2 regions of the Gracilibacillus sp. Marseille-QA3620 genome follow, and region 1 is predicted to be linked to the other one. Evidence: riboswitches for the same ligand, from Rfam matches in the RefSeq annotation. Region 1 holds a riboswitch; the other holds the start of a gene.
The links. Region 1 has a riboswitch for S-adenosylmethionine ahead of ACY8DX_RS14880 (methionine biosynthesis PLP-dependent protein). Riboswitches for the same ligand answer to the same signal wherever they lie in the genome.
Positions count from the first base shown of each region.

Region 1 (4,814 bases):
ATGCTTCTAATTGTTCCTGTAAATTTTAGTTCCTTAAGGTAGGACAGGAAGTCATCAGCATAACCTACTTCATTACGTAAATATTCAATATCAGTGTCTGTAAAACGCAGCTCTTTAATATACGTAATGACACGCTCAAGTCCTGCAAAAACGGCATAGCCGTTCCCAAATGGGTTACGTCTAAAGTAAACGTCAAAGACGGCTTTTCTGTTATGGATGCCATCCCGGAAGTATGTTTCCATCATATTAATTTGGTATAGATCTGTATGTAACGCAAAGCTGTCATCTTGATAGTGTTTCATCAAGCTTCCTCCTTAATTTATAAAACATCTGCTCCAAGTGTTTGTTCAAAATGGCCAAGAGCCCATTGATGGCCGGCCTCATTGAAGCTTGCCACTCCATCTTTATGGACGATGATCTTGTAGCCTTTATTGTAAGCATCCACCGCTGTATGGAGGACACAAATATCTGTACAAACCCCGACTAAATGAAGCTCGGTGATTCCCCGCTCACGAAGCTTGATATCAAGGTCCGTGCCGGCGAAAGCAGAATAACGCGTCTTGTCAATCCAAAGGACATGGTCTTCGTCCTTGTTCCTATTATACACATTTTGCAGATTTCCAAATAAATCTCTGCCAGCAGTGAAACGGATATTATGGGGCGGGAACAATTTCGTTTCCGGGTGGTAAGGATCATTCTCTTCATGCACATCAATGGCAAATACGACATAATCCTTCCGTTTAATGAATTCTTCTGTCAATGAAACAATATAATCCTCAATTCGCTGCCCTGGCTCACCGCAGGTCAATCTTCCCTCATCTGCCACAAAGTCGTATGTATAATCGATATTAATCAGCGCCTTCAACCGAATCACTCCTCTGAATTTATGGTTGGACTGTCATCAGCATAACAAAAAATCATGCGAGATGTCTTTACAAATAATTTTACAGCTATTCTACCATTTAAGACAGAAGATTTCCGCTTCTTCACCCGTTTTTTCCTTCTTGCCAGCTTTAAGCTGCTTATCTCTTACATTTTCCTAAAATCACCATCATTACTCCATAAGAAAAGCCAGCCCTGCAAAATGGACTGGCTGAACGGATATTATGCTTGCACTTGTTTGCTGCTAACCGCTTCAAAGGCGTTCTTCAGGTCGGCAATTAAATCATCAGCATGTTCGATACCAACGGAGAAGCGGAGCAGCCGGTTACAAACACCACCTGCTATGCGGACCTCCTCCGGGATATCGGCATGCGTTTGTGTAGCCGGGTAGGTCATAAGGCTTTCAACCCCTCCAAGACTCTCTGCGAAGGTGATGACACCAAGGCTTTTCAGGAAGTGATTGACCCATTTCTCAGATTGAAGCCTAAACGAAATCATGCCGCCTTTTCCCGGATAGAGGACATCGATGACCTCCTCCCGCTCCTGTAAGAAAGCCGCGATTTTCCCAGCGTTCTCCTCATGCTGCTTCATGCGAAGGCTCAATGTCTTCATTCCTCTCATGACAAGCCAGGAATCAAATGGCGAAAGGATAGCCCCTGTTGCATTTTGATATTCATCAAGCTTTTGGCAGACATCCTCTCCCTTTGCAGCAATGAGGCCAGCAAGAACATCATTATGACCGGCAATATATTTTGTCGCACTGTGAACAACAATATCAGCACCGAGTTCAAGCGGACGCTGCAAGATTGGTGTGTAAAAGGTATTATCAACAATCAAAAGGAGGTTATTCTCTTGACTTAAATCAGCAATTGCCCGGATATCGATTTCCTGCATTAAAGGGTTTGTCGGTGTTTCAATAAAAAAGGCTTTTGTCTGACTTGAAATGGATTCAGCAAAATCTCTATAGGACTGGCATTGAACAAAAGTGATGCCGTATTTCTTCCAGGTTTTTTCGAATAAACGATATGTACCACCATATAAATCAGCTGAAACAAGGATCTCATCACCCGGTTCGAATAATGTGAGCAAAGCATGGATGGCTGCCATGCCAGAACTATAGGCAAAGCCTTGCTCACCGCCTTCAAGGGCCGCGATGGCCTTTTCCAAAACCTCTCGGGTCGGATTTCCTGTCCTAGTATAGTCATAGCCTGTTGATTGTCCAATCCCCTCATGCCTGTATGCGGTCGAGAAATAAACGGGCGTGTTCACCGTACCTGTTTGTGTTTCACTTCGATTGCCGATTTGGGCTAATACTGTTTCAATCTTCCATGCGGTCATTGTTCTGCCCCTCCCAAATAAAAAATAAAAAAGCCTTCCAAGAAGAAGACTTATCGAGCTTTACTCTCCTTCTTATCTCTCGAGGCACATAAATATGCATATGCCTTGCAGGATTTAGCACCTTTCCGAATGCATCGGCGGTTGCTGAGACATCATCGGGCCCGTCCCTCCGTCTCTCGCGATAAGATTTGTTCGAATATTCATTTAACTATAATTTACATGGATATCCTAAAAAAGGCAAGAAATTTCTCATCTATTGTACCCTTTTTCCACGGAGGTATATAATAGAGCTATTCACTAATAAGAGGAGTGTCTACAAATGAAAGCAGACGGTCAAGAGATATACGGCTACATAAAAGATTTGGTTTCCATTCCAAGCCCGACTGGCTATACGGAAGAGGCCATTCGTTATACAGAGAACTTTCTGAATACATGCGGAATTGGAAACAAACGGACGAATAAAGGGGCCTTGCTTGCGACAATTAAAGGCCAAGATGATTCTAAACACCGCTTCCTGACAGCCCATGTGGATACTTTGGGAGCAATGGTCAAGGAAATCAAACCAAGCGGGCGTTTAAAGCTGACGATGATCGGCGGCTTTCGCTGGAATGCCTGTGAGGGAGAATACTGCAAGATTCATACAGCAGACGGTAATGTGTACACAGGAACGATTTTACTAAACCAAACCTCTGTCCACGTTTATCAGAAAATGGGTGAAGTGAAACGCGACGATGACCATATGGAAGTTCGGATTGATGCGGTCACCAAATCAAAATCAGATACGCAAGCACTCGGTATTGAGGTCGGTGATTTTGTCTCATTTGAGCCTCGGGCAGAGCTTGCTGGGGACGGCTTCTTAAAGTCAAGGCATCTGGATGACAAAGCGAGTGTCGGCATCCTACTCTACTTGATAAAACAACTGAAGGAACAAAACATCACCCTTCCATACACTACCCATTTCCTTATTTCCAATAATGAAGAAATCGGCTATGGCGGAAACTCTAATATTCCGGACGAAACTGTTGAGTATTTAGCTGTGGATATGGGCGCAATTGGAGACGGCCAAACAACGGACGAGTATAGTGTATCCATCTGCGCGAAGGATTCAAGCGGTCCTTATCATTATGGCCTGCGCCAGCATCTTGTCAAATTAGCCCAGGAGCATGATATTGATTACCGTGTTGATATATATCCTTTTTATGGATCTGATGCCTCCGCTGCCATCCGGGCCGGGTATGATATCGTTCATGGATTAATCGGACCGGGGATTGACGCCTCTCATGCGTTTGAGCGCACACATATCAGTTCCATTGAACATACGGCCAATTTGATTTGGCATTATTTGCAGTCAGAGCTAGTCGTCTGATTATTGCCTAAAAAAGGGGTGGGAATAGATGGGTGAACTGCACCCTATAAAGTAGACAGTTTAATAAAAAGGGATGTGCCGTGTTTATGCGGCGATGAGATGACTTCGGTAAGCTGCCGGAGTCATCTTTTTTAATGTCCATTGCTTTCTCGTATTGTTATAGTAATCCATATAATCATCAATCATATATTTTAGTTCTGCCAAACTGTTTGCCTCCTTATAAGGAACTTCGTCCTTCATATGTCCAAAGAAGGATTCCATTGGGGCGTTGTCCAGGCAGTTTCCCCTTCGTGACATGGACTGTAAGAGCCCCATCTCTTTCACGCGAGATTGATATTCAGGATGCGTGTAATGAAACCCTTGATCCGAATGAATCATTGCTTCTGGATGTAATTGATTCCCATAACAACTTTCTAACTTGGTTAATGTTCGGTAGACTATCTCCATCCGTAGGCTTGTCGAGAGTTCATAGGCGACGATCTCTCGTGTCGCCACATCTTTCACGCAAGACAAATAAGCCGTCTTCCCACCGCGGATTTGCAGGTAGGTGATGTCGGTCAAGAAGACTTTCCCTGGTTCCTGTTGGTCAAACTGGCGGTTCAAATGGTTGGGTACCTGACGGTGAACCTCTGTTGCCTTGGCCATCGTACGGTATGGGTTCGCTCTCCGTACCTTGGCAAAAAAGTGAAACTTGCGCATCAATCGAAGGATTTTCTTGTGGTTCATTGGCTGACCGGCTTTCTCGGTGACTTCCATATATAAGCCGCGATAACCGATTTTCCCTTGGGCCTCATCATAAATCTCTTTTAGAAAGACATAATCCTGATAATCAGACTCCTCCCGGATAGCTTGTTTTTCCGCATTCTGAAGCCATTTATAATAGCCGCTTGGACTCACTTGGGCCACTTCACATAAATAACGGACCATGTTCTTCAATTGATAAAGCCGAATCGTCTCATTAATGACTTGGTATTTCTCTCGGGCTTTTAACGACGATTCTTCTTCGCCTGCCTTTCCAACTCGTCTAGCTTTTTTAGTAAGGTCAATTCCGCCTCTAAGAGGCGAATGCGGGCTTCTGCTTGGGCCAATTTCTTCTCGGCAGAGGCATTCTCTTTCTTGGGGCGTCCCTTACTCGCTTTTCCTCGGCGTTCCTCTAAAAAGCCATTTTCTCCGTATGTTTGGAAGGTTCTGCGCCAACGAGCCAGGGCGCTTTGGGCTTTTTTAATGC
Region 1 is NZ_CM143102.1:2,944,386-2,949,199, forward strand. It holds gene ACY8DX_RS14870 (nicotinate phosphoribosyltransferase) at 1-302, opposite strand, end outside; gene ACY8DX_RS14875 (cysteine hydrolase family protein) at 320-871, opposite strand; gene ACY8DX_RS14880 (methionine biosynthesis PLP-dependent protein) at 1,105-2,220, opposite strand; SAM riboswitch class I at 2,290-2,408, opposite strand; gene ACY8DX_RS14885 (M42 family metallopeptidase) at 2,540-3,586, shown strand; one part of gene ACY8DX_RS14890 (IS3 family transposase) at 3,671-4,623, opposite strand; one part of gene ACY8DX_RS14890 (IS3 family transposase) at 4,623-4,814, opposite strand, start outside.

Region 2 (4,814 bases), 510 kb from region 1:
CCATTGAGCCGGCTACAAAGCGGGTCCCGTCTTCTGTTCCGAGACCATCGACAGCCTCTCTCGCAAGCTGGGCTGATTTCACATTCAACTCATAGGCAAGATGGCTTAATCCATATTCATCTAGGACAATCGGTGTCGCACCGAATGTATTCGTCTCGATAATGTCAGCTCCCGCAAGCAAATACTGCTCATGGATGGTTCGAATTGCATCCGGTCTTGTGATGGACAAATATTCATTGCACCCATCATATTCCTCCCCTCCAAAATCCGCTTCCGTCAGATTAAGTGCCTGGATCATCGTTCCCATTGCCCCATCAAGGATGACAATTCTCTCATTCAGTAAATCTCTTAATTTATGTGAATTCATTGTTCAAACACATCCCCGCTTATGACTGATTTCTTCGTGCTGGCGTATGCCACAAGTTCTCCGCTTAATTCATATCTCATAAAAGGTGTAATAATATAATGTCCGTTAAAATATTCTGCCGCCGCATCCAAAAGCTCCTTAGAAATGGCGAGACTTTCCCTCATCGATGCCTCCGCATCTGTTCCTGCCTTTTCCATTGCACGCAGCACAGGCTCCGGCAAGGTAATTCCCGGCACCTCATTATGCAGGAACGAGGCATTCCGGTAACTCGTCAGCGGCATAATCCCAATAAAGATCGGGGCTTTAATATGCCTGGTCGCTTCATAAACTTCCCGAATTTTCTCGACGGAAAATACCGGCTGCGTGAGGAAATAATCCGCTCCCGCCTGGATTTTCTTCTCCATTCTCACAACAGCCTTATCCACATATTTTACATTTGGATTGAAAGCCGCAGCCACCTCGAAATTCGTCTGTCCGCCCAGCGATTTCCCCGAATAGGAAATACCCGCATTGAACTGTTTGACTAATGAAATCAAGTCAATGGAAGACAAGTCATAGACAGAGGTTGCACCTGGAAAATCACCGATTTTCGAGGGATCTCCCGTTACAATTAGGACCTCATTAAGCCCTATTGTGTGCATCCCCATTAAATGAGATTGCAAGCCAATGAGGTTGTGGTCGCGGCACGTCAAATGGACAAGTGGATTCTTCTTCAGCTCAGCCTTCAGCAAGGAAGCAATCGCGACGTTTGATATGCGAGGGGAGGCCAGAGAGTTATCCGCTAGCGTAATGGCATCAGCCCCCATCTCGTGCAAATATCGACTCCCCTTCATGAACTCTTCCACTCCAAGCGTTTTCGGCGGATCCAATTCTACGAGAATAGCAGGCCCTTTCTTCACCTTCCCTAAAATCGTCTCTTTATCCGGCTGTCGAAAATCATAGGTGTAGACATGGGATTTTCGGCTGATGACCTCCTTCTTTTCTGTCAAAGGCACAAGACCAAGAATCCCCTTTTTAATGGCCCGTACATGGGCGGGCGTTGTCCCGCAGCAGCCGCCAATTAACCGCACACCCTGTTCCACGAGCTGTTTCGCTGCGCTGACAAAATAATCTGCATCAGTCGAGTAAACATAACGGCCATCCGTAAAGTCGGGCAGACTCGCATTAGGATAGGCAGAGTAGAAGGCATCTTCTCTTAATGGCACCTCCTCGAATGAACGAATCATATGGTAGGGCCCCATACGGCAATTTAACCCAATGATATCGACTCCTTTTCCTTTGATCAGGTCAAAGGCATCCTTCACCTGCATGCCATTTTGAAGCAGGCCGACTTCATGCAAGGAAATATTGGCGACAATCGGTAAATTCGTTTGCTTTCTTGCTATCTCAAGGACATGTAATAATTCCTCTAGGTCATAATAGGTTTCCAGGATTAGACCGTCCGGCTCTTCTAGAAGAAGCGCATCCAGCTGCTCTTTGAAATAGGTCCCAATCTCCGTCAAGCTTAGCTCGGATTTCCGTACGCTGCGTAGCCCGCCTATCGTACCAAGGACATAAACCCGGCCTGCTGCCGCTTCCTTGGCAAGCCTGACTCCCTCCCTGTTTATCCGCTCAACCTCACCTTCAAGTCCGTAGCGCTTCAGCTTATGATAGTTAGCTCCAAATGTATTTGTTTGAATCAGATCGGCACCTGCTTCTATATATTCCTTATGTAATTCGGCAATCCGTTCTGGATTGGTGAGATTTAATTCCTCATAGCATGTATCTATCCCAAAGGAATAGAGCAATGTACCGCTCGCTCCATCTCCAACAAGGATTTCCCCCTTAAGTCTCTCTAGTAAACGCATCATTTCCCCTCCCCTTGAGTATGCAGATGGATGTCCGATTATAAAGAAAGAGCCTTTCAAAAATGAAGGCCCCAGTTATGTACGGCACTCATCTTTCAAGCTAAGCTTGCTGGATTTAGCACCTTGGACACTGTTTGTCCAGGTTGCTGAGGTTTCGCAGGGCCAGTCCCTCCGCCTCTCTAGATAAGAAAATATTGGATTGTTTATTAAATTTACTACAAATTTTCAGTAATTTCAATTTATTTAGAAGATTATTCTCAAAAAGTTACCCCTCTCCCATATTTGGGTAATAAGGGAATGAGGTGAATGATGTATGAAGGATTTCGTTTCAAAGCAATTTAAAGAACCAAAGGGGTTGATTGGAAAAGCAGCAGGCAAGGTCATGGCAGTTGAAAATGGCGTATTATATGATTGGACCTTCAAGGAGCTCGGATTGGTAAATGGAGATAAAGTACTCGAGATTGGATTTGGCCCAGGTGAGGGGCTGCATATGCTTCTCTCTTCCTTCCCGAAATGCCGTCTTGATGGCTTTGATCCATCACAGGCAATGATAGACTTGGCCAAAGAGCGAAATGAAGACTCCCTGAAAAGCGGGCGTCTCACCATCACGCTTGGAACAGCTTTAGATGTACCATTAGAGAATCAATATAACCGTATATACAGCGTTAACAGTTTCCCTATGTGGGAAGAAAAAGAAACCTCCCTCAGCCGTTTGCATGCCCTTTTGACAACTGGAGGAAGCCTCACCATCACCGTCCAGCCCCGGCAAAAGGATGCCACCATCAAACACGCTGCCAAGCTCTCCCTCGAGATTTCGTCACTCATGAAAAGGACTGGATTCCATTCCATCAGAACAAATGAAATGGAGCTGAAACCATGTACCGCTGTTTCCGTCAGCGGGATAAAAGGGGACTAAGCTATTTTAATAAAGATTGTAAGAGGCACCCTAAAAGTCAGAATTAAAATCTACCTTTTGGGGTGTTCGATTATCACGAACTAATCAGCTATTGGATATGATTCTTATCAATCAGTTAATAACTCAGTCTTATACGTAGACCGAATATTTACCGGTATTTTATTAAAAATGTGAAGGGGAATTCCCCTTTCACACTTTTAAAGTGTGTATGGAATCTCCAATATTAAATAAAAAAATGGGGTAAGTTGGTTCGTAAACAAACTCCATCCAGCCCTCTGGAATGTGTATCTCTTTCATCACATATATTAATTCCTATGAAGTATTCTTCACTTAATTGGTTTTCTACTAACATTCTTAATTTAAGACCCATTTTATCTGAGAATCCTAAGTCAGTATAATTCGCTTCTATATTCTCTCCCCTTAGTCCGGTTTATTCAGTAAAATACTGCTGCCCTTACTAATTAAACCACATGTAACGAAACTGCTCTATTTGTCCAATAAGACATCAGTAAAAAAAGCGTCAATCCTTCTTGATACGAATAGGTAAGGGTTTAAAGTTATCGCTCCCTTTTCCCCTCGTTCACACCGTACGTGCAACTTTCATCGCATACGGCGTTCCAACTAATCCAATTCGTTCATTTCTATGTGTAGGCAAGATGTTTTGTATAAATCAGATTGCTCCATTGTTACATTGCTTACGCAATGCGTTGACTTTTTCTTTTTGCTTTTTGGTTATTTTTAACGCTTTTACTAAGCAATTAATTTTCTCGCGGTCTTTCAGATGTACGAGACGATGTATGGATTCATGAAGTACGATAAGATTCGCATATGAATCATCTTTTGTAAGATGATAGGGTGTTTTATGATGGCAATGCCAATCGGTTAATCCTAGTTCCATTCCTGTAACCGCACATTTCCCATATTGGGCTATGAATCTACTGATTCGATTGTCATTGTATTCTATCGTACGATTGGGAATAAACTGTTTCATGATGTAACTCAAAACATGCTTATTAATTGCTTTCAGGTTCTTATGAATTTTATCTCTGCCTTCGGCAGTGTAATTACATATATTCTGCGAAAAGCATAAATTCACTTTGTTACGTTGGGCATGTATGGGGACAAATACCATATCTTTAATCTTGTAAAGCCTTGGTTTGTACCCTTCATAGCGTTTTTGTAGCGTTTTAGTCAACTCTTGAAATGTTGCTTCTGTTCTAACGTTTTTTAATCGATTGTGTAACGTCTTACGTAGATGAAAGTTCAGCTCATTTAAGTTTTTCGCTATTTCAGTAGCTACTGAATAGTAATTCTGTATTCCCATCACGACAGTATTGAAATTCCAGACCGTTTGTACACAAGGGTTCTTTTGTATCGCTTTTATGGATTGCTTGATATTGTCGAAAGCATTTTGCTTTGCTTTCTTTGACATATTTGATTTGACTACATATCCCATTCGGGTCTTTCCTTTGCGAAAGACTTTAAATTGAAAACCAAGAAACTCGGACGAGTTTTTCTTTAGGTTGATAACCTTTGATTTTTCTTCACTAGTTTCTAGATGCAGCCTTGTTTTCAAGAAATCCTTTACAGCGTAATTCATTTTCACCGCTTGAGAACGTGTACGGCATAAAATTTTAAAATCGTCCGCATAACGGACGATAAAGCATTCTTTTAATCTGGTCTT
Region 2 is NZ_CM143102.1:2,435,247-2,440,060, forward strand. It holds gene metH (methionine synthase) at 1-367, opposite strand, end outside; gene ACY8DX_RS12255 (bifunctional homocysteine S-methyltransferase/methylenetetrahydrofolate reductase) at 364-2,214, opposite strand; SAM riboswitch class I at 2,300-2,404, opposite strand; gene ACY8DX_RS12260 (class I SAM-dependent methyltransferase) at 2,528-3,130, shown strand; gene ltrA (group II intron reverse transcriptase/maturase) at 3,801-4,814, opposite strand, start outside.
Region 2: another riboswitch for S-adenosylmethionine. It lies ahead of ACY8DX_RS12255 (bifunctional homocysteine S-methyltransferase/methylenetetrahydrofolate reductase); the one in region 1 lies ahead of ACY8DX_RS14880 (methionine biosynthesis PLP-dependent protein).